DNA from 3 places in the Arthrobacter sp. B3I9 genome. Region 3 is predicted to be linked to each of the others. Evidence: predicted binding sites of a transcription regulator. Region 3 holds the regulator's gene; each other region holds the start of a gene.
What was found. Region 3 encodes HrcA, which represses chaperone genes, less so after heat shock. Its sites were predicted from a motif close to TTNGCACTCGNNNNNNNCGAGTGCNAA; they were not measured.
Positions count from the first base shown of each region.

Region 1 (7,505 bases), 1.5 Mb from region 3:
CCACTTTGTGACCGAGTTGATGACGTACTGGCTGTCACAGAGGATGTGCAGGTCCTCGCCAACGAGGTGGGCGGTGGCCCGGAACAGGTCGAGCACCGCCATCAGCTCACCCTGGTTGTTGGTGCCGTGCGGCCATCCGCCGGCCCGCCAGCAGTCGTCGTTCACATACCAGGCCCATCCGGCCGGGCCGGGATTTCCTAAAGCCGAACCGTCGGCTGCTGCTGTAATCGTCACTGCACTATCCTGCCAGACTGTGCCTGGCAGGATAGTGCCTGCCGGACGGCGGTCGGATAACGCCGACGGCGGCCCCACCCCAAGGTGAGACCGCCGTCGTGAACTATGCGTCGTTGTGAAACTACGCGTCGCCCGCTGACCTGAGGTCAGCGGGCGCGAGCGGGTGGTTAGAAGCCGCCCATGCCGCCCATGCCGCCCATGTCGTCGCCGCCGCCCATGGCCGGAGCGTTCTTCTCCGGCTTGTCGGCCACAACGGCCTCGGTGGTGAGGAACAGGCCGGCAATGGAAGCCGCGTTCTGCAGCGCAGAGCGGGTCACCTTGACCGGGTCGTTGATGCCGGCAGCCAGCAGGTCGACGTATTCGCCGGATGCTGCGTTCAGGCCGTGGCCTGCGGGCAGGCCGCGGACCTTGTCGACCACAACGCCCGGCTCGAGGCCGGCGTTGAAGGCGATCTGCTTCAGCGGGGCGTCGATGGCAACACGGACGATGTTCGCACCGGTTGCTTCGTCGCCGTCGAGCTGCAGGTTGGCGAATGCCTTGGCACCGGCCTGGATCAGGGCAACGCCACCGCCGGCGACGATGCCCTCTTCAACAGCAGCCTTGGCGTTGCGGACTGCGTCCTCAATGCGGTGCTTGCGTTCCTTGAGCTCGACTTCGGTTGCGGCACCGGCCTTGATGACTGCAACGCCACCGGCCAGCTTGGCCAGGCGTTCCTGCAGCTTCTCGCGGTCGTAGTCGGAATCGGAGTTCTCGATCTCGGCACGGATCTGGGAAACGCGGCCAGCGATCTGGTCGGCGTCGCCTGCACCCTCGACGATGGTGGTCTCATCCTTAGTGACAACGACCTTGCGGGCGCGGCCCAGGAGTTCGAGGCCGGCGGTCTCGAGCTTGAGGCCGACTTCCTCGGAGATGACCTGGCCACCGCTGAGGATGGCGATGTCCGCGAGCTGTGCCTTGCGGCGGTCGCCGAAGCCGGGAGCCTTGACGGCTACGGACTTGAACGTGCCACGGATCTTGTTCACGATCAGTGTGGCAAGGGCTTCGCCCTCGATGTCTTCGGCAATGATCAGCAGCGGCTTGTTGGACTGCATGACCTTTTCGAGGACAGCAACCAGTTCCTTGACGCTGGAGATCTTGGAGTTGACGATCAGGATGTACGGGTCCTCAAGGACCGTCTCCTGGCGCTCAGCGTCGGTGACGAAGTAAGCGGAGATGTAGCCCTTGTCGAAGCGCATGCCCTCGGTGAGCTCGAGTTCCAGGCCGAAGGTGTTGGACTCCTCGACCGTGATGACGCCTTCCTTGCCCACCTTGTCGAGGGCTTCGGCAATCAGGGCGCCAATCTCATTGTCACCGGCGGAGATGGACGCGGTGGCGGCAATCTCTTCCTTCGTCTCGATTTCCTTGGCGGAAGCCAGGAGTTCGCGGGTGACGGCTTCGACAGCCTTCTCGATGCCGCGCTTGAGGGACAGCGGGTCAGCTCCGGCAGCGACGTTGCGCAGGCCTTCCTTGACCAGGGCCTGTGCCAGCACGGTGGCGGTGGTGGTTCCGTCGCCGGCGACGTCGTCCGTCTTCTTGGCAACTTCCTTGACCAGCTCGGCGCCGATCTTCTCGTAAGGATCGTCCAGCTCGATCTCCTTGGCGATGGAAACACCATCGTTGGTGATCGTGGGGGCGCCCCACTTCTTTTCGAGGACGACGTTGCGTCCACGCGGGCCGAGGGTGACCTTGACGGCGTCGGCGAGGATGTTCAGGCCCCGCTCAAGACCGCGGCGTGCCTCTTCATCAAATGCAATGATCTTGGCCATAACGGCAGTAGTCCTTTCGGGACAGTCGTTAAGAATGAACCCGGCTGCAGTGCCCGCGACGGACGATCCAACACCTGCCAGCCTCTGTACGCCGCCAGGCCCGGGATCTCACCCAGCCAGGTATTTCTTTCGCTCCCGGCCCGATCACCTGACTTCGCAACCGGTGGACCGGGCGTCGTTTTAGCAGTCGGTACGCGGGAGTGCTAAGTCAATAATTAGCACTCCCCCGGGGAGAGTGCAACCAGTGAAGACCCGGTTCCGGCCCGTTTCGGCTCCTTCAGTGCCTTCTGTTGCGCCAGAATTCGCTCGTGGCGATCAGCCGGCGCCGCTGCTGGCGGTTTCGCTGCCACTCATCGTGGCCTGGTTATCCGCGCCGAAGCTGAACACCATGTAGTTGGCCGACGAGACGTCGCCGTTGGAGTTGAAGTTGATCGGTCCGGATTGGCCGTCATAGTCGGGGCGCTTGCCTGCCCTTAGCACGTCAAGGCAGGTCTGATATGACGTGCACGCCGCCGCATCCCCTGCTGGCGGCGCTCCGCCTGCGCTCTGCGGTTGCCCGCCGGAAACGGCAATGAGGCGGGCCACGATGGACGTGCCGGCGTCGTCCTCCGCCGCGGCCGCCGCGATGGCGGCCAGATTGACGGCGTCATAGGTTTCCGCAGCGAAGGTCATGTCTTTCAGGCCCGGATCAACGGAGACCAGCCCGCCCTGGAACTCGGCCGACGGAAAGACGCCGGGCAGGATCCCGCGTGCCCCCTCGAGGGCTCCGGACCCGAGGCCGGAGCCGTAGTCGTTCACCGCGCCGTCACTGAGGATGAGCTTTGGTCCCGCCATGCCGGCGTTGTGGAGCTCCGCGATGGCGCCTTGCGCACCCGCTCGGGCGATGAGCACGACGGCGTCCGGGGCCGCCGCCTTGACGGCCGCGGCAGCCTGGTGCGCCTGGCCCGGCGTGAATTCCGCCGCTGTGACCGGCCCGAGGCCGTCTTCTTTGGCCGCTGCACCGACTGCTGCGGCCAGGCCTGCGCCGTAGCCGCCTTCCTCGTGCACGATGGCCAGTGTTTTGGCGCTGCCCTCCCGGGCGAGCTTGACAAGGACGGCAGCCTGGGCGACGTCGGCCGCGGCGGTCCGGAAGTAGTAGCCGCCGCTGGCGTAGGTGCTCAGCCCGCTCGCAGTGTTGGCCGGGGAAATGAGGGCGATCCTGGCGTTGGACAGCACGTCGATGGCCGCCGGAGCGCGGCTGGAATCGGTGGGCCCAATCACGACGTCGGCCCTGGCGGCTGCGAGGTCACGGGCCTGGCCGGCAGTGTCGCTGCTGATGGACTCCGGGAGCAGCTCGACCGGCTTGCCTTTGTGGCCGCCAGCGGCGTTGATTTCCCGAACGGCCAGTTTCGCGGCCGCGAGCTGGGACGCATTGAGGAAGTCCTGCTTGCCGGTGTTGTCCAGGATCAGGCCGATCCTGAGCGTGCCGTCACCGCTGGCTTCGGCATGTTCGACCCGGGCGCCGCCGGCCGGTCCCAGGCAGCCGGTCAGCGTCAGCAGCACGGATGCGCCCGCCGCCACCGCGCCAGCAGGCCGCAGGGCGGAAGTCCGGCGTCGAACCGGCTTGTGTCCGGCGGGATTCTGCGGCGTCGCCGCGGCGGGGAATGCCACTAGGCCGGCCGGACGCTCTCGGCCTGGGGGCCCTTCTCGCCTTCGCCTACTTCCAGCTCCACGCGTTGCCCTTCGTCGAGCGCCCGGTAGCCTTCGCCCACGATGGCCGACCAGTGCACGAAGACGTCATCGCCCGAATCGTCCACGGTGATGAAGCCGTAGCCTTTTTCGGCGTTGAACCACTTGACGGTTCCCAAGGCCATGGTGCCCACACTTTCAGGTTGCTAGTTGTTCAGGCGTAACCGGGACGGCTACTGGAAGCCGGGGCCGAGGACGACGACGAGCGGCATGTTGAACTCGGCGGTGTCCACGACGGAGGGGATGCCGAGCAGGGAAGAAAGTGCCTTCGCGTTTCCCTCCTGGTCCGGTCCGTTATAGAAGATCACCGAGCTTGTTTGCCGCGCGCCGCCCCAGTTGCCCACCGGGCCAAGGGTCCAGCCGTCGGAAGTGACGGTAGCGCCCACCTTGCTCGCGAGTCCTGCCGTGCCGGCGGCATTGTAGATCGCGACGGGTTGCGTCCTGTCCACGGCGTCCCCGCCCTCCGGGGAGGCCGTGGGCGACGGCACGCCGGACGGTGTTGCCCCGACGGATTGTGCGGCCTGCGACTCGCCGGCCGGGGCGGCGCCGCTGGCGCTGGGCACTGCAGAAGCGGCGGGGCTGGCCGGCTGTACCGCCGTGACGGCCGAGGAGCTGCCGGCCGAGTTGAAGCCAAGCTTGGGCAGGAACAGGAAGGCCACCAAACCGATGACCAGTGCCACGGCGCCGGCTGCCAGCACCGGGCCCAGGCTGCGGCGTCGGGATTCGGCGGCCGCCCGGTGAACACCCTGTCGGGTGGGGATCTCCGGGACCCGGTCAAATTCATCCCGCGCGTATTTGGTCATGGTGAAAACGACGTCCTTGCTGATTTCTAACGAGTTGCCTGAGCCCTGTCCGCGGAGAGACCGCGCGTCAGGCTGGCGTTTTACGCATCTGAGCCCAGGCGGCGGGCAGTGCGGGCACGTTGGCGTGACGTACGTAGTCTACGCAATCTCTTCACCAGCATGGGATCGTGGGCCAGCGCAGCCTCGGTATCGATGAGCGCATTCAGGATCTGGTAGTAGTGCGTCGCGGAGAGGTCGAAGAGCTCACGGATGGCTTGTTCCTTGGCGCCGGCGTACTTCCACCACTGCCGCTCCAAAGCCAGCATCTGCTGGTCCCGGCCGCTGAGGGGCGGGCTGCTGGCGGCCTCCCCCGCGAAAGATTCCGGCGTCGAAAGGTGCTCTTGCGCTGCTTCGGCCACGACACACTCCCTGGCTGGATCCGGACAAAGGTCAGTCCCATGTTACGGGCGAATAACAGCCTTGTCATTTGGCGCCCTGCCAGAATGGAACCGTGCCTTCCTTCGATTTGCCCCTGGGACCGCCCCGGTACCCGCCACTCGGACCCGGGTGCGCTGTTCGCCCTGGAGCCGCCGTCGGGCGACCCCTTGGGGTTCGCTGAGCTGGAGCGGCTGCCCCTGGCGGAGCTCGTGGCTCCCGACTGGGCGGAGGCGTTGGCGCCCGTGGAAGGACACCTGCGCGAAGTACTGGGATTCCTCGCCGCAGAGTCCGCCAACGGCCACGTGGTTCTCCCGCGGCCGTCCAATCTGCTGCGGGCCTTCCGCCAGCCCCTGGCCGGAGTCCGGGTCCTGATCGTCGGCCAGGACCCCTACCCGACGCCCGGCCACGCCGTCGGCCTGTCCTTCGCCGTGGACCCCGGCACCCGACCCATTCCGCGGAGCCTCGCCAACATCTACAAGGAACTCGACGCCGATCTGGGGCTTCCGCCCCGGATCCATGGCGATCTCAGCCGGTGGGCCGAGCAGGGAGTCCTGCTGCTGAACAGGGTTCTCAGCGTCCAGGCAGGGGCGGCAGGATCGCACCGGAACAAGGGCTGGGAGGCGATCACGGCGGCCGCCATCGGAGCCGTGGTAAACCGAGGCACCGAAACCGGCGGACCGGCGCCCCTCGTGGCGATCCTCTGGGGCAAGGATGCCGAGGGCGTCCGCCCGCTGCTGGGGGCCACCCCGGTGGTCGCCAGCGCGCACCCCAGCCCGCTCTCGGCCGCACGGGGGTTCTTCGGTTCTCGTCCCTTCAGCCGGGCCAACGCCCTGTTGCAGGCCCAGGGAAACGGCACGGTTGATTGGGAGCTGCCCCCGCTTCCGCAAGGAATTTCAGGACCAGGGATGGCCGGCAGGGCCGGTTTATAGGGCGAGTTAGCAGGGTGGTTGGCTAGGCTTGAGGCATGACCGCAATTCCCGCCGCCACCTCCGCCAGCCGAAAATCGCGCCCACAGATCAACCTCACCGTGTTGCGCCGCGAACTGCTGTCCGCGCACATGGTCCGCATCGTCGCGGGCGGACCGGGCTTTGACGCGTATGTCAACAACGACTTTGTGGACCGATACGTCAAGATCGCGTTCCCGCAGCCCGGCATCGAGTACCCGGAACCGCTGGACCTGTGGACCATCCGCGAGACCATGCCGCGCGAGCAATGGCCGCACACCCGCACCTACACGGTCCGCTGGGTGGACGAGGCTGCCGGGGAACTCGCGATCGACTTCGTGGTCCACGGCGACGAAGGCCTTGCCGGCCCATGGGCAGCCCGCGCACAGCCCGGCGACAGCCTCGTGGTCACCGGCCCCGGCGGCGGCCACAACCCCGACCCTGCGGCCGACTGGTACCTCTTCGCCGGTGACGAATCCGCCCTGCCGGCGATCGGAGCCGTGGTCGAGGCACTGCCGCAGCATGCCCGCGGCCTGGCCTTCCTGGAGGTGGACAGCGAGGCCGACATCCAGGCCATCGCCGCGCCGGCCGGCGTCCAGCTTCGGTGGCTCTTCCGCCGCGGCACGCCGGCAGGCGGCAGCGACGTGCTGATCGACGCCGTGCGGGACTCCGAGTGGCTTGACGGCCGCGTCCAGGTCTTCGCCCACGGTGAGCGCGGCTACATGAAAGCCCTGCGGGATGTTTTTTATGCGCAGCGCGGGCTGGAACGCGGCCAGGTGTCACTCTCCGGCTACTGGGCCAGGGGCCGTGTGGAGGACGACTTCCAGGCCGAGAAAAAACTGCCCGTAGGGCAGATCTAGCGGCGCCGGGCCCGGCGTCGTTCGTTGCTCGCCAGGCTCTTCGTCAGCGGCCGGGCGAGGGTGTCGCCGAGGACGATGCCCGCGGCAACGCCCAGCACGATAGCCCCCGCGTTCAGCATGCCGCCGGCACCCATCAGGATCTCGGACTCCTCGATGGTCAACACATACATCGAGCGGAATATAGTAAGGCCGGGCAGCAGGATCAGCGCGGCCGGAACCGCCACCACCAGCTGTGGCGCGCCCATCCGCAGCGCGACCACGCGCGCCAGCAGGCCGATCACTACGGCGGCGAGGGCCGGCGAGAACCGCGGCCCCACCCCCGCGGCCTCGCCGCCGATGAGGACGAGGTAGCCCAGGACGCCAATGGCTGCCGTGGGCAGCAGCAGCGGCCAGCTGGTCTGCTCCGTGACGCCGATGGCGACGACGGCGATGGCCACCATGATCCCTATCGCCCACCACGGGTACGCCGGCGGGAATGTTTCGGTGACGTCGATGGGTTCCATCCCGGTCATGTCGCCCACCACGAAGCCGACGGCAATGCCGGCGACCAGCGCACCGAATGTCAGCATGGTCGACAGGAACCGGCCGGCCGCCGTGACCGGGAAGCCGTTGATAGCATCCTGCACAGAGGAAACCAGCCGCCCGGTCGGCAGCAGCAGCAGGATGCCGCCGACCACCACGATGGCAGGGGCAATCTGGATCCCGAAGGGACTT
Region 1 covers NZ_JAUSYO010000001.1:3,724,389-3,731,893, forward strand. Annotated here, with positions in the region: gene QFZ65_RS17215 (ribonuclease HI family protein) at 1-234, opposite strand, end outside; gene groL (chaperonin GroEL) at 402-2,039, opposite strand; gene QFZ65_RS17225 (ABC transporter substrate-binding protein) at 2,355-3,689, opposite strand; gene QFZ65_RS17230 (cold-shock protein) at 3,689-3,892, opposite strand; gene QFZ65_RS17235 (LytR C-terminal domain-containing protein) at 3,941-4,570, opposite strand; gene QFZ65_RS17240 (DUF3263 domain-containing protein) at 4,651-4,968, opposite strand; gene QFZ65_RS17245 (uracil-DNA glycosylase) at 5,053-5,916, shown strand; gene QFZ65_RS17250 (siderophore-interacting protein) at 5,952-6,791, shown strand; gene QFZ65_RS17255 (threonine/serine exporter ThrE family protein) at 6,788-7,505, opposite strand, start outside.
Region 1: the regulator HrcA is predicted to act here: its motif matches at 2,220-2,246, upstream of groL (chaperonin GroEL).

Region 2 (7,505 bases), 860 kb from region 3:
GGAAATGGCTGTCGGGTCTCAAACCCGTCACCGGAGCAGATACCATGCTGCGCTTTACCAAGACGCCCGAGGGCTCGATCGACCTGACCCACGCGCACCCGTCGGGCCTGGCCCAGCTCATGGCCGGCCGCCGTACCCGGCTTTCCACCCTGATCCGGGACCGCCAGCAGTTCGTCGTAGCGGCCCGCGCCTCCCGGAACCTGCGCTCGAAGATTTTCGAACTCTCCAACGACCGCGGCATCGACGCAGGGTACTTCTCCGCCGGAACGGTCGTCTGGACTTCCGCCGTCGGGGGCAAGCCGCAGCGCGTCTCGGCCCCCGTCCTGCTCATTGCCGTTTCGCTTACCGTCCGGCCGGGCGAGGACGACTACGAACTCCAGCTGACGGAGCAGGCCCGCATTAACCCGGCCCTTGTCCGCCACCTGAAGACCGTCCACGGAATTGTTTTCGACGTAAACGCCGTGACCCGGATGGCGTACAGCACCGCCCGCTTCGATCCGCAGCCGGTCCTGGACCGGCTCGGCACCCTCGTCCAGCCCATCCATGGCGCCGAAGTGGAACACAACCTCCTGGTTTCCACGTTCTCGGACCTTTCGGGGAACCTCGAGGATCCGTGGATCAACGAAAACAACGCCATCGTTGCCGCCCTGGCCCGCGCTGCCGCCGGCGAGCCGGTGGCGGTGCCCGAACCCGATCCGGGCCGCTTCCCGAGCACGGATGCGCGGCACCCGGCCCAGGAACTGCTGCTGCTCGACGCCGACGCGGACCAGCAGTATGTCGTGGATGCCGTCCGCGCCGGGGACTCACTCGCCGTGAGCAGCCCGCCGGGGACGGGTCAGACCCAGACGGCCATCAACACTATCGGCGCGCTCGTCGACGCCGGCAAGACCGTCCTCGTGGTGGGCGACAGGCGCGCTGCCCTGGCCGAGATCTCGGGCCAGCTGGAGAGCCTTGGGCTCGAGTCCATGCTCCTCCAGCTCTCCGGAAACGCGGCCCCGATGCAGCTCAAGGGCCAGCTGGTCCGGGCCATCGTCCGCAATGAGAAGTCCCTCGAACCGCAGCTGAGCAACCTGCACACGACCCTCGTCGAGCACCGCCACGCCCTCATGGACCACGTGGCCTCGCTTCACAACATCCGCGAACGCTGGGGCTGCTCACCCTACGAGGCGATGCAGTCGCTCGCCGGTCTGACTTCTATCCACCCCGCACCGGCCACCACGGTGCGCCTGAAGCGCAGCGTGCTGGACAACATCCGGGACCGGGCGGAACTGGCCGGGAGGCTCCGCCGGGCTGCTGAGCTGGGCAGTTTCAGCCGTGCCTCCACCACCAGCCCCTGGCACGGAGCACGGCTGCTGACCCGGAAGGAAACGCAGGAAGCACAGCAGGTCGCAGTGTCTGTGGCACAGAAGCTGCCGCTGCTGCGCGAGCGGATGAACGGCGTCGCTGATCATGCTGAAATCCGGCTCGGCAACACCTTTGCTGAATGGGGAGAGCAGATCGAACTCCTCGTCGCGGTGCGCGAAAGCCTCGACAAGTTCACCCCGGACATTTTCGACCGCCCGGTCCATGACCTCATTTCGGCGACCGCTACCTCCTCCTGGCGGCGGGAGCGGAACATCGAAATGCCGTCCATGCAACGTTCCCGCCTGCGCCGCGTCGCGAAGGAATACGTCCGCCCCGGCGTCCACATTGCTGACCTTCACAGTTCGCTGGTCCTCGTCCAGGAACAACGGGCCGCCTGGTCCGGCTATGCCACCACGCAGCGCCACCCTGCGGTCCCGTCCGGGCTGGCGGATATCTCGGCCCTTTACCGTGAAGTGGGCGCCGAGCTGTTCGAACTTGGATTGGCCGTGAAGTACACCGCTGACGGCGGTGAGCTCGCGTCCACACCCTACGAGGAACTCATGGCGCGGCTGGAACGACTGGTGTCCGACACCGGCACGCTCGAGACCCTTCCCGAGCGGACCCTGCTCGTGGAGAACATGCGTGAGCACGGCCTGGGCGAGCTGCTCGCCGACTTGGCCGAGCGCGAGGTGCCGGCGGAATCGGTGGCGGCCGAACTTGACCTCGCCTGGTGGCAGTCCGCCCTGGAGGCCATGATCAGCGGGGACGACTATCTCGCCATGTCCGACGGCGACGCGCTGCGCCAGTTGGAGGCCGAGTACCGCCTCGCCGACAACGCCCACATCGCCAGTGGCGCTGCCCGGCTTCGCTGGGCGCTTGCGGAGCGCTGGCGGGCGGCTATTGCGGAGAACCCGCGGCAGTCGGACCTGCTGCGCAGCCTCCTCAAAGACGGACGCGTGACGCTCTCGGCCTTGACCGGTCAGGCCCCGGAACTGCTCCCCAAGTTGGTGCCCGTCTGGTCCGTCAGCCCGTACCTGATGCCCGGACTGCTGCCGATCGAGCAGACGTTCGACGCCGTGGTCATCCTCGACGCCGAGGCGACCTCACTGCAGGCCGTGCTTCCGGCCATCGCACGCGCCCAGCAGGTCATCGCCTTCGGCGACGACCGGATCGCCAGCCCGCGGACCTTCACCGTCTCAGTGGAGCGGCTGGCCGCCGGCGAAAGCTCGCACCAGGGTGTTGAAAGCGCCTACAAGGCCCTCGCAGCCGTCCTGCCGGTCGCCAAGTTGCGCAACGTCTACCGGGCGGTGGACGAGGACCTTGTGCGCCAGCTGAGCAAAGCCTTCTACGACGGCGGGCTCCGCCGGCTTCCCGAGGGCCAGTCCGCCACCGGTCTGGACCGTGCACTGACCGTGGAATACCTGCCCGGCGGCACCGGACTGCCCAGCGCGGACCACGACGGGGTTGAGTCCGTCGTCGCCGAGGTGAACCGCGTCGTCGAGCTTGTCTTCGAACACGCGCGCCTCCGGCCCCGGACCTCCTTGGCCGTGGTCACCGGCAGCCTCCGCCATGCCGCGCGCATCGGCGAGAGCATCCGGCTGCAGCTGCCCAACTACCCGCTGCTTGCAAGCTTCTTCACCGCAGGCGATGAATCCTTCCGGGTGGTGGACCTCGAGCGTGCCCAGGGCCTGGTCCGCGACCATGTCATTTTCTCCCCGGGCTATGGACGCACCCCGCACGGGCGCGCCCTGCACAGCCTCGGCCCGCTCTCGGCGGAGGGCGGACGGGCCAAGTTCGCCCTGGCGATGACCCGGGCCCGCCGCTCCCTGCACGTCCTCACCTGCTTCCGGCCCGAGGATCTCGACGTGACCCGGCTGAGCCACGGAGCCGTCGACTTCTACGAACTGCTGGACCGGGAAATGACAGGAAACTCCGACCTCGGCAGCCCCGCCTCCCGGGCCGCCGCGAGCGAGCAGGCCCTGGGCGCCGATCCGCTGGTGGCCGATCTGGGAGACCGGCTCCGGGCCCGCGGTGCCCGTGTCTGGCACCAGTACGACGGCGTCCTGAACATGGTGGCCGCCGCCGATCCCCTGCACACGATCGGCCAGGACGACGCCGAGATTCCGCGTCCCGTGGCCATCGAATCCGACGGGACCGAACAGTACCTTCGGATGACGGTCCGGGAACGCAGCCGGCTCCGGCCCCAGCAGCTGGAGAGGCTGGGCTGGCGCTACCTGCCGCTGTGGACCATAGAGGTGTTCACCGACCCGTCGGCCTGTGCCGACCGGATCGGCGGCTACCTGGGCTTGGAAAAGCCTCCGGTGTCCAGCGGCCGACGGTCCTCGTCCGGATTCTTCGACGATGACGTGGAACATCTGGCCGTCAGTGATGCACAGGCCGCGGCGGCACAGGAAACCGAGGAGCCGGCTGCCCGCGCCCTTTCCTCGGAGCCAGACACCGCAGATTCCCCGGACGCAGCGCACCAGCAGGCGCCAGCAACAGGCAGCAAGGAGGCCGACGGCATGAGTGCGGACGGCGACAATCACGACAACGCCCCGGAACAGCACACCGGTGCGCAGGATGTTGCACAGGACGTTGCACAGGCACCTGAGCCTGCCGGGGTGCCGACGGCTGCCAGCAGCTCAGCGTCCGCCGGAGTGCTGCCGAACAAAGCGGCCGAGGACGACCCGCGCCGCTGGGGCGACCGGCCCGACAGCTACGACCACGACTCCTGGCTGCAGGAACAAAAGCCCCCGCACTGGGGCTAGGCGGAGCTTGGGGGAGCGGCCCGCCGGTGTCCTGATCGAACCGGCGGCCGCCTGACCCTAGGAGACCCGTTTGACGCGCCGGCCCAGCCGGGCGCCGCAGGACGTGTCGCCCTAGCCGGGCGCCGTTGGCCTGCCGGGCGCCGGGGCGACGAGGACGAAGAACAGCTTCCCCTGGGTGGATGAACCGGCCAGCCGACGGGACTGGTCCGCATCTGCCGCCACGACGATGAGGCCGTCCGTCTCCCCGTCCCCAAGCCACTGCGTACCTTTGCCGCCCTGCGTTGAGGTCCACAGCACGGGAACGGAGGCGGCCAGCACCTCGGACCTCGCGGGTTGCTCATAGCCGTCGCCGCCGGAGAGGACCACGTTGATCAGTTGACCGGGGGAGACCAGCTGGATGGAGGACGGGTCCGCCATCCGGAGCGGCACGGCTACCGAGCCCGGAGGATTTCCGGCCAGCAGGCCGGGGCCCAGGAGCTGGGAGTCCGAGATCAGCTGGCCCTGCCGCAGGGGTACGGCAAGCTGTTTTCCTTGAAGCGCTGTGGTGTCGCTGAAGCTGCCGCCGGGCAGCAGGCCGCGGGGAACGTTCAGGAGCGCCAGGTCGGCCGGGTCGAGGGTCTTGCCGGCAGCCAGATCGCGGGTCGCGGCGAGGGCGCCGACAGTATCGTCCGGTGCCGGTGTGAGTTGTTGGACCGTGATCCCGGCGGCAATGCACAGCAGTAGGGCCACTGCCAGCCGCCGGTTCCGGTTGAGCCAGCCCGTAAGGCGGCTTCTTCTCCGCACCCCGCCCGGACGGCGGGGCCGCGGCGGACCCACGGGGCTCTGTCCGTAGACCCTCTGGCCAGCGGAACGGCCCCGCGCACGGCGGGAGCTGGCGCGGAAGACTGCACTTATACGTTGTGCGCGTAGGGTCCTGCGCGGAGGACAAAACAATGCGACGGTGGCCATGCCGCCACGCTAGCTCCGGGCGCCACAGAGTCGCAGGTGGCGGTGAGGCTATGTGGAAAGCCGCAGTTCAGCACAGGGGCCCGGTGGTATGGGGCGCCCGCTGATCAGGGTTGGTCTCAGCTCGCGGCGGCAGGCGCGGGGGCAGCAGGAGCGGCCGGGGTCGACGCGGGAGCGGGCGCAACAGTGCTGCCCTTGGTGTCGCGGGAATCGGTCCGGTAGAAGCCGGAACCCTTGAAGACCACGCCGACGCTGTTGAACTTCTTGCGCAACGTGCCTTCGCACTCAGGGCAGGAGGTCAGGGAGCTGTCGGTGAAGGACTGCACGATCTCAAAGGCGTGGCTGCAATCCTTGCAGGCATATGCATACGTGGGCACTGGAAATCCTCCTCAGGTACAAACGAGAGGTCCCGTGCTGCCCGGTCCGGACCAGGCCGGGCTATCAACCGACGGGTTCCGGCCTTAGCAGTCGCAGGGCCTGAGTGCTAATTCTATCACCCCCGGTTCAGGGCCTTATAGCAGGCGGACGAACCCGCCGGGGGTCAGGGCGGACGGAACCCGGCGGTCGAAGGACTCCACGGGAATGCTGCCGGCGGGCAGCACCTCGCCGTCGTAGAGCACTGCGCTTGCGGGGATCGGCGGAAGCCGTCCGCCGTCGTCGGACGGTCCGGCAGGGGCCGGGAAGAGCGATTCGAGCGTCGCCAGAAACTTGTCGTAATAGCCGCCGCCCTGGCCGATCCGGTTGCCGGAGAAGTCGACGGCGGTGGCCGGCACAAAAATGCCGGCGGCGGACCGCATGATCTCCGGCCCGAAGTGTTCGCCGACGGGCTCCTGGATCGGGGCAAAGCGGCTGCGGACGAGCGTGGATTCCGGCGTCCAGTACACCCAGCTCAGGCTGATGCCCGGTTCGCACACCGGCAGCAGCACCCGGTGGCCGGCGCCATGCAGGGCCAAGAGCAGGGGGAGGGTGGGGGGCTCGGTGCCGACTCCCACGTAAGCCGCAAACGTTCCCGGGCGGCCGCCGGCGAGTCCGTTGGCCCACGCCAGGCCGTGCCGGGCTATCGCTGCACCGGCGGCGTCGAGCGCGTCCGGGGCAAGCGCGGCCCGCCGGGCACGGTGGCTCGCGCGGATCTCTTCCTTTGCTGCGTTCATGCCGCCGCCTTCCACCTGTTCCCGCTTCAACCGGAGTCGCGGCAGCATCCGCGCCCAACACCGGCCGTAGCTAATTACCGAATGTTTAGTACCTCCGTTAGATTAGTCGGGTGACTACACCCAACGCTTCCGTCCGCAAGGCCGTCATCCCCGCTGCGGGCCTCGGCACCAGGTTCCTTCCGGCCACCAAGGCCATGCCGAAGGAAATGCTTCCCGTCGTGGACAAGCCTGCCATCCAATACGTCGTCGAAGAGGCCGTCAACGTTGGTTTGAGCGACGTCCTGATGATCACCGGCCGCAACAAGCGCGCCCTCGAGGACCACTTCGACCGCGTCCCCACCCTCGAAGCCACGCTTGAAGCCAAGGGCGACACGGCCAAGCTGGAATCCATCCAGGCGGCGAGCAACCTCGGTGACATCCACTACGTGCGCCAGGGCGACCCCCTCGGCCTGGGCCACGCCGTCCTGCGCGCAAAGCAGCACGTGGGCTACGAACCGTTCGCTGTGCTGCTCGGTGATGACCTGATTGATGCCCGGGACGAGCTCCTGAGCACCATGATCGAAGTTCAGGCCAAGACCGGCGGTTCTGTTGTTGCACTGATCGAGGTGGATCCTTCCCAGATCAGCTCCTACGGTTGTGCGGACATCCGGGAAATCCAGGGCGAAGAGTACGTCCGCATCAACCAGCTGGTGGAAAAGCCCAACGCTGAGGACGCCCCGTCCAACCTTGCCGTCATCGGCCGATATGTTCTTCACCCGGCCGTCTTCGAGGTTCTGGAAGGCACAGAGCCCGGGCGCGGCGGCGAAATCCAGCTTACGGACGCCCTCCAGACGCTCGCCTCCGGCGAGGGCGAAGGCTACGGCGTGTACGGCGTCGTCTTCCGCGGCCGCCGCTACGACACTGGCGACAAGCTCAGCTACCTCAAGGCCTGCGTGCAGCTCGCCTGCGACAGCGAGGACCTCGGTCCCGGCCTGCGCGAATGGCTGCCCGAGTTCGCCTCCAGCCTCACCTCCAGCCTGATCAAGTAACACCCGTGGGGGGCAGCTTCAACTGGCCGGTTACGCTGGAATGCGGTGACATCCAGCTGCGCCCGATCCGTTACCGGGACCGCAAGGAATGGACGGATGTCCGTTCCCGGAACAGTGAGTGGCTCGCCCCCTGGGAGGCGTCCAACCCCCTTCCGGGCGGCGGCCTTCCCGACTACCGGCAGATGGTCCGCTCCCTCAAGGCCCAGGCGGCGCAAGCCTCCGCCCTGCCGTTCGTCATCACGGAGTGGACGCCGGGCTTCCGGGATCCG
Region 2 covers NZ_JAUSYO010000001.1:1,359,446-1,366,950, forward strand. Annotated here, with positions in the region: gene QFZ65_RS06460 (DUF4011 domain-containing protein) at 1-4,112, shown strand, start outside; gene QFZ65_RS06465 (Flp pilus assembly protein CpaB) at 4,224-4,841, opposite strand; gene QFZ65_RS06470 (FmdB family zinc ribbon protein) at 5,177-5,434, opposite strand; gene QFZ65_RS06475 (5-formyltetrahydrofolate cyclo-ligase) at 5,570-6,208, opposite strand; gene galU (UTP--glucose-1-phosphate uridylyltransferase GalU) at 6,319-7,236, shown strand; gene QFZ65_RS06485 (GNAT family N-acetyltransferase) at 7,242-7,505, shown strand, end outside.
Region 2: the regulator HrcA is predicted to act here: its motif matches at 5,519-5,545, upstream of QFZ65_RS06470 (FmdB family zinc ribbon protein).

Region 3 (7,505 bases):
CATCATGCTCCAGGGCGAGCAGGTGGACGCCTTCTCCGCCATCACACACCGTGACAAGGCGTACGCCTACGGTGTGATGATGACGGGCAAGCTCCGCGAACTGATCCCGCGGCAGCAGTTCGAGGTGCCCATCCAGGCCGCCATCGGCTCGCGGATCATCGCCCGTGAAAGCATCCGTGCCATCCGCAAGGACGTGCTCGCCAAGTGCTACGGCGGTGACATCACCCGTAAGCGCAAGCTGCTCGAAAAGCAGAAGGAAGGCAAGAAGCGCATGAAGATGGTGGGCCGCGTCGAGGTCCCGCAGGAAGCCTTCATCGCAGCCCTCACCACGGACGAGTCCAAGGACAAGGCCAAGAAGTAGCGGTGCCGGCGATGACTGTCCCAACCCGGCTTGGCGGGCCCCATGCCTAGCGCCCTTCCACTGGGCGACCCTGCGCCGCCGGACGGGCTGCTGCCCGCCCAGGCGGTCGAGGGTGCGGCAGCGCGGGCCTTCGAGCTCTACGTGCACATTCCGTTCTGCGCGGTGCGGTGCGGCTACTGCGATTTCAACACCTATACCGCGACCGAGCTCGGCGGAGGGGCCTCGCAGGACGCCTACGCCAGCACGGCCATCGCCGAGGTTGACTTCGCCGTCCGGGCCCTGGCCGAGAGCGGCCTGCCGCCGCGTCCGCTGGGCACGGTCTTCTTCGGCGGCGGAACGCCCACGCTGCTGCCCGCCGAGGACCTGGCGCGCATTCTGACCGCCGCCATCGCCGCGTGGGGCCTCGCGCCCGGCGCCGAGGTCACCACCGAGGCCAACCCTGACTCTGTCACGCCAGAATCCCTGCAGCTGCTCGCCGACGCCGGGTTCACCCGTGTCTCGTTCGGCATGCAGTCGGCTGTCCCGCACGTGCTGAAGGTTCTGGACCGGACCCACACCCCCAGCCGCGTGCCGCAGGTGGTGCAGTGGGCCCGGGACGCAGGCCTGGCGGTCAGCCTGGACCTGATCTACGGAACGCCCGGGGAATCGCTCGAGGACTGGCGCTACTCGCTGGAGACGGCGTTGTCCTACGGCCCGGACCACATCAGCGCCTACGCACTGATCGTGGAGGAAGGCACGAAGCTCGCCGCCCAGATCCGCCGCGGCCAGGTGCCGGAGATCGACGACGACGACCACGCCGCCAAATACGAACTCGCCGACCAGCTCATCTCGGCCGCCGGGCTCGGCTGGTACGAGGTCAGCAACTGGGCCCGCACCTCGGCGCAGGCCTGCCGCCACAACCTCGCCTACTGGCGCGGTGATGACTGGTGGGGGATCGGCCCCGGGGCACACTCCCATGTGGGCGGCGTCCGCTGGTGGAACGTCAAGCACCCGACGGCCTACGCAAGCCGGCTCGGGGCGGGGCTTTCACCCGCCGCCGGCCGGGAAATCCTCGATTCCGAGACCCGCAACGTCGAGCGCATCATGCTCGAGGCGCGGCTGAACACCGGGCTCGAGATCGGCAGCCTGGGCGGCGCGGGGGATACCGGCAGGCACGCCGTGGCCGGGCTGATCGCCGACGGCCTGGTCGAACCGGCGGCAGCCTTCAAGGGCCGGCTGGTGCTCACCCTCAAGGGCAGGCTGCTCGCCGATGCCGTGGTCCGGCGGATCCTGCCGGACTGAGCTGGCGCCCGGCCGGACTGAGCTGGCTATTTAATCCAGCGCAGGTTGAAGTCGTAGCGGTGCGGCTGGCCGCGGTTGACGTGGATGCCCGCGGCGACCGAGAAGCAGGTGACCGCTATCCAGATCAGCGTCGCGAGGACCGCGAAGATGTTTCCCACCACCGGTACGAAGACCAGCAGGTTCGCGACCACGGCGGCGATCGTCGGCGGCAGCGTGAAGTTGAGGGCTTCCTTGGACTCCTGCGCGGTGAAGGGGCCGCGGTCCTTGAAGATCAGGTAGATGAGCAGCGAAGGCACGCAGCCGAGGATGCCGCCGAAGTGCGCCAGCGTGGCCCACTGCCGGTCCTCGCTGGCCGTCAGGGGCAGCGCATTGGCGGGAACGCCATGGTACGGGGGCTGGCCATGGCCGGCCTGGTTGCCCGTGTGTTCGCGTGCGTCATCTGCCACGGTTCTCGTCCTTCGGATTGCTGTGATGCGTTGTTACCTGGAGGTTCGGGGGCCACGCAGGATGCGCACCGCCGTTCCCAGAATACTTGCTTGGATGCCGAATCGAGGATCGGACCTCAGGGAGCCGTGAGGAAATCGATGACCTCTTCCACGCGTCCCAGCAGGGACGCCTCCAGATCCGCGTAGCTCCGGACGGCCCCGAGGAGCTTCTGCCAGCCCAGGCCGATATCCTCCTTGGTGCTGTGCGGCCAGCCGAAGGCCGTCAGGATGCCGGTCTTCCAATCCGTTCCGCGGGGAATCACCGGCCATTGCTCGATGCCCAGGACAGCGGGGCGGATGGCCTGCCAGACGTCCACGTACGGGTGGCCGACGATCAGGACGTTCCCGGCCGCGCCGGGGGACGCCATCACGGCGTCGGCAATCCTGGATTCCTTGGAATCCGGGACCAGATGGTCCACCAGGACGCCGAGGCGACGTCCTGGTCCGGGGCGGAAGGCCGCGACGGCGGCGGAGAGGTCATCGATCCCGTGCAACGGCTCGACGACGATGCCTTCCACCCTGAGGTCGTCTCCCCAGACCTTTTCCACCAGTTCGGCGTCGTGCTTGCCCTCCACCCAGATGCGGCTGGCCTTGGCCACCTGCGCGCGCTGGCCCGCGACGCGGACCGAGCCGGACGCAGTGCGGCCGGCTCCGGCCGTGCCCTGCGCCGGCCGGGGAGCGGGAGGCATCAGCCGGACCGGCTGGCCCTCCAGCAGGAATCCGAAGCCGAGCCGGAAGGACCGGGACTTGCCCCGGCGGTCCTCCAGAGCCACCACGTGCATGCCGCCCGACTTTTCAACCCGGGTCACGGCACCCACCCAGCCGGACTGCACGTCCTCAAGCACCATGCCGCGTTCCACCGGCACTTCGGGCAGCTGGGCCTTGGCGGGGGCGGACAGGTCCTGCGGTCCCCAGTTCTGGTACGACATCTGTTACACACTGCTTTGCGTTTGGAGGAACACGGCGGGCTGTGCCCGAGAACACCCGCCCCGGGACAACGCCGGGGCGAATCCAATGCTAACAACGCGGTGACTCATATTAGACTGGTTAGCACTTAGGCATGTCGAGTGCTAACCAGCAGTGCTGACCAGCAGTGCTGACCATGGGCGGCACCGCATGCGGGAGAGCCGATAGGAGGTGGAGCGTGAGCGAACCACGCAAACTGGAAGTATTGCGCGCCATCGTGGAGGACTATGTCCATTCCCGTGAACCCGTCGGCTCCAAAGCCCTCGTGGAACGGCACCACCTTGGCGTGTCCAGCGCCACCATCCGCAACGATATGGCGGCCCTGGAAGACGAAGGCCTGATCACTGCCCCGCACACCAGTGCCGGCAGGATTCCCACGGACAAGGGCTACCGGCTCTTCGTGGACCAGATTTCCGCCGTCAAGCCCCTCTCGCCGGCGGAACGCCGGGCCATCCAGGCGCTGCTCGAAGGTTCCGATGACCTCGACGACGTACTGGACCGGACCGTGCGGCTCCTGTCGCAGCTGACCAACCAGGTCGCCGTCGTGCAGTACCCGCATCTGAGCCGCGCCCGGGTGCGGCACATCGAATTCGTCCTGCTCGCACCACGCAAGGTACTGGTGGTCCTGATTGCGGACACCGGCAAGGTGGAGCAGCGGGTCATCGACGTCGGCCAGGACCTTCCGGACGACGCCGTAGCGGAGCTGCGCAGCTGGTTCCTGGCAGGCCTGTCCGGAACCCCGCTGACCGAGCTCCCGCAGTCGCTGCAGTCCGTGATCGCCGGCTGCCCGCCGGCACGCCGCACGGCCGCGCAGGCGCTGGCGAGGGGCCTCGAGGCCCTGGCCACGAGCAGCCGCGAAGAGCGCATGGTCATGGCCGGCACGGCCAACCTCGCACGCTCCAACGTCGACTTCCCGCTGAGCATCGGCCCTGTGCTGGAAGCGCTCGAAGAGCAGGTGGTCATGCTCCGCCTCCTCAGTGACATGGCGGCGGACCCGCGCGGCGTGACCGTCAGCATCGGCCGGGAGAACCCCTACGACGGCCTCGCCGAGGCGTCCGTGGTGGCCACCGGCTACGGCCCGGACGCCACCGCGAAGGTCGGCGTGCTGGGTCCGACCCGGATGGACTATCCGACCACCATGGCCGCCGTCCGCGCGGTGGCCCGCTACCTATCGAGGATCCTCGGGCCCTGACCGTCCACGCAGCAAGCCAACGCACCGCTGTTGACCGGACTTCTTTGCCCCAACAGGCAGTGCCCCACCGGCAGTACAAAAAGGAAGAGATACGAACTTTGAGCAGCCACTACGACGTTCTTGGAGTCTCCCGCGAAGCAACCGGGGAAGAGATCAAGAAGGCTTACCGCAAGCTTGCCCGGACGTTGCACCCGGACGTGAACCCCGGCAGCGACGCTTCGGAGCGCTTCAAGGCCGTCACCCACGCATACGAGGTGCTCTCCGACCCGCAGAAGCGGCGGGTCTACGACACCACGGGTAACGAGAACGGCACCGACAACGGCTTCGGCGGCGGCAGCTACGCGGGCCAGGGCTTCGCGTTCCAGGACATCTTCGACACGTTCTTCGGCGCCGGCGGCCAGGCCGGTCCGGCTTCACGCGTGCGCCGCGGGCAGGACGCGCTGATCAGCGTCCGGATCGACCTCCGCGACGCCGTGTTCGGCGTCAACAAGAAACTCGAAGTGGACACCGCGGTCACGTGCCCCACGTGTGCAGGCTCCTGCTGCCAGCCGGGCTCACACCCGGAGCGCTGCGACATCTGCGGCGGCAGCGGCCAGGTCCAGCGGGCCGTCCGGTCCATCCTGGGCCAGGTCATGACCACGGCGCCCTGCGGCAGCTGCGAAGGCTTCGGCACCGTGATCAAGGATCCCTGCAACGAGTGCTCCGGCCAGGGCCGGATCCGCAGCCGCCGGACCCTGACCGTCAAGGTTCCCGCCGGCGTCGCCACCGGCACCCGCATCCAGCTCTCGGGCCAGGGCGAGGCGGGCCCGGCGGGCGGTCCCGCCGGCGATCTGTACGTGGAGATCAGGGTCAACACCGACGCCACCTACATGCGCGACGGCGACGACCTGCACGCCAGCCTGAACATCCCGATGACCGCCGCGGCGCTCGGCACCGAACTGAGCCTCGAGACCTTCGACGGCCCGCAGGAGATCGACGTCAAGGCCGGCACCCAGTCGGGCGAGGTCATCACCCTGCGCGGGCTCGGTGTCACGCATCTGCGCGGTTACGGCCGCGGGGATCTTAAGGTCCACCTGCAGGTGGAAACTCCGGCCAAGCTCGACGCCGCCCAGGAGGACCTGCTCCGGCAGCTGGCGAAACTGCGCGGCGAGCAGTTCAGCGAAGGCAAGCTGGCTGCCAGCGGCGGGGTCTTCGCCAAGCTCCGGGACCGTCTCGGTAACCTGTAGCGGTGAGTAACCCGGTCTTCTTCACCGCCCCGGGAACCCTGGACCAGCAGGCCCCCGGTTCCATGTTCGTCCTGGACGGCCCCGAGGCCCGCCATGCAGTGACGGTCAAGCGGCTTGCCGCGGGCGAGATGGTTGATATCGCCGACGGGGCGGGCAAGCGGCTGACCGGTTCAGTGACCGCCGTGGCCCCCGGTGAGCTGACCGTGGAGTGCGCACAGCTGAGCGTTGAACCGCGGCCGGACATCCGGCTGGTCCTGGTGCAGGCCCTTGCGAAGGGCGACCGGGACGAACTGGCCGCCGAGACCGTCACGGAGCTGGGTATCGACGCCGTCGTCCCCTGGCAGGCGGAACGCTCGATCGTCCGCTGGAAGGCCGAACGGGCGGCAAAGGCCCATGCCAAGTGGCAGTCCGTGGTTGCGGCGGCGGCCAAGCAGGCCCGCCGCGCTTGGATTCCGGAAGTGCGTCCCGCCGTCGACGGCGCCGGGTTGCAGGCGGCCGTCGCCGCGGCAGATCTCGCCGTCATCCTGCACGAGGACGCCGTGCGCCCGCTCCGGCAGGTGCTCGAATCCTGGCATGCGACGGCCTGGGCCGAGCCGCCTGCGGAACCAACGGGCCGGGAGGTGCTGCTGATCGTCGGCCCGGAGGGCGGCATCAGCCCCCGCGAAGTGACGAGGCTGTGCGACGCTGGGGCAGTGACCGCCCTCCTCGGGCATCATGTGCTGCGCTCATCCACCGCCGGGCCGGCCGCGACCGTGCTGGCCAGCGATATCCTGGGACGCTGGTAATTCAATCCATTGCTCCCCACCGGCCCAAACCCAATCCAGTGCTCCCCACCGGCCTCCTCGCCTCGCAAGCTCGGCCAGGGAACCCTGCCGGCGTGGGCCCAAACGGCCCTTTTGAGCGTTCAAAAGGGCCGTTACGGAGCAATCGATGCTGGTGGCGGGGGCGGGCTACTTGACCGTGAAGCCGCGGGTGTCGACGTTGAGTTCCTCTGAGGGGTCGTCATCCTTGACCTGGGACACCCTGACCTCGTAGTTCCCCGGACCGAGGTTTACCTGGAGGCTGAAGAATCCGGATTGCGGCGCATCGGCTGACGCGGTTGCGGTCCCGTTCTGGTAGCTGGTCTTGACGGTCCCGTCGATCCGCAGGATCTCCCAGCGGAGCTTTCCGCCGGGGACAATGCTCCGGCCGCTGATCTTGACCGCACCGTCATCGAGGGAGGCAGCTTCCTGGGGGTCCACGATCCACACCGGGGCCACCATGCCGGAGCTGCGGGAGGTCGGGGCACCAAGGCGGACATGGTTGAACGCGACGTAGTCGGTGTGGCCGTCAACGAGGACCACCACCTGCACCTGCTGCCCGGCGTCGATCAGCCCCGCGCTGGCACCGGCTGCCGTTGCGGTATAGACAAGCTGCTGGATTGCGCGTTCTGCCATCGCCGCGTCCACGTTGCTGTTGAAGGCGTCATCCGAAAGGTCCACCGTGATGACGTTCTTGCCCGAGATAGACGTTGCGAGCTTTTTGGGATTCTGCCAGGGCGTGAAAAAGTCCGGATCGAGCGGCTTCTCGGACATCATGACGTGGAGGGCGCGGGTGACCGGGTTGTCCTGTTCCGGAACGTCGCGGAACTCGCGGTAGAGGAACATGTTTTCGTTGCTCCGGCCGATCCAGTACACGGGAGCCTTGTTTGAGGCCTGAGTGGTTTCCAGGGGAGCGCTCGTGGTCGGGGCGCCCGGTGTGGCCGTGCCGGCCTGGAGCTGCGAGGCGGTGTTCGAGCTGGTGATGCCGGGCTGCGGCGCCGCAACGCAGCCGGAAAGGACCAGCGCCGCAGGCAGCATCACCAGCAGCGCGCCGGGACGCATGCGCCCGCCTGCCGGCTTCGAACTGGTTCCACGCTGCTTGATGGCTGATTCCTTTCCTGCTCCGTAACTAACGACCAGCCCCCGCCATGGTCAGCCGTCCCGCCGGGAAATCGTCCCGCCGGGTGGCCGATT
Region 3 covers NZ_JAUSYO010000001.1:2,219,146-2,226,650, forward strand. Annotated here, with positions in the region: gene lepA (translation elongation factor 4) at 1-361, shown strand, start outside; gene hemW (radical SAM family heme chaperone HemW) at 404-1,642, shown strand; gene QFZ65_RS10440 (DUF4870 domain-containing protein) at 1,669-2,088, opposite strand; gene QFZ65_RS10445 (DUF3097 domain-containing protein) at 2,205-3,056, opposite strand; gene hrcA (heat-inducible transcriptional repressor HrcA) at 3,272-4,285, shown strand; gene dnaJ (molecular chaperone DnaJ) at 4,384-5,511, shown strand; gene QFZ65_RS10460 (16S rRNA (uracil(1498)-N(3))-methyltransferase) at 5,514-6,296, shown strand; gene QFZ65_RS10465 (GerMN domain-containing protein) at 6,462-7,373, opposite strand.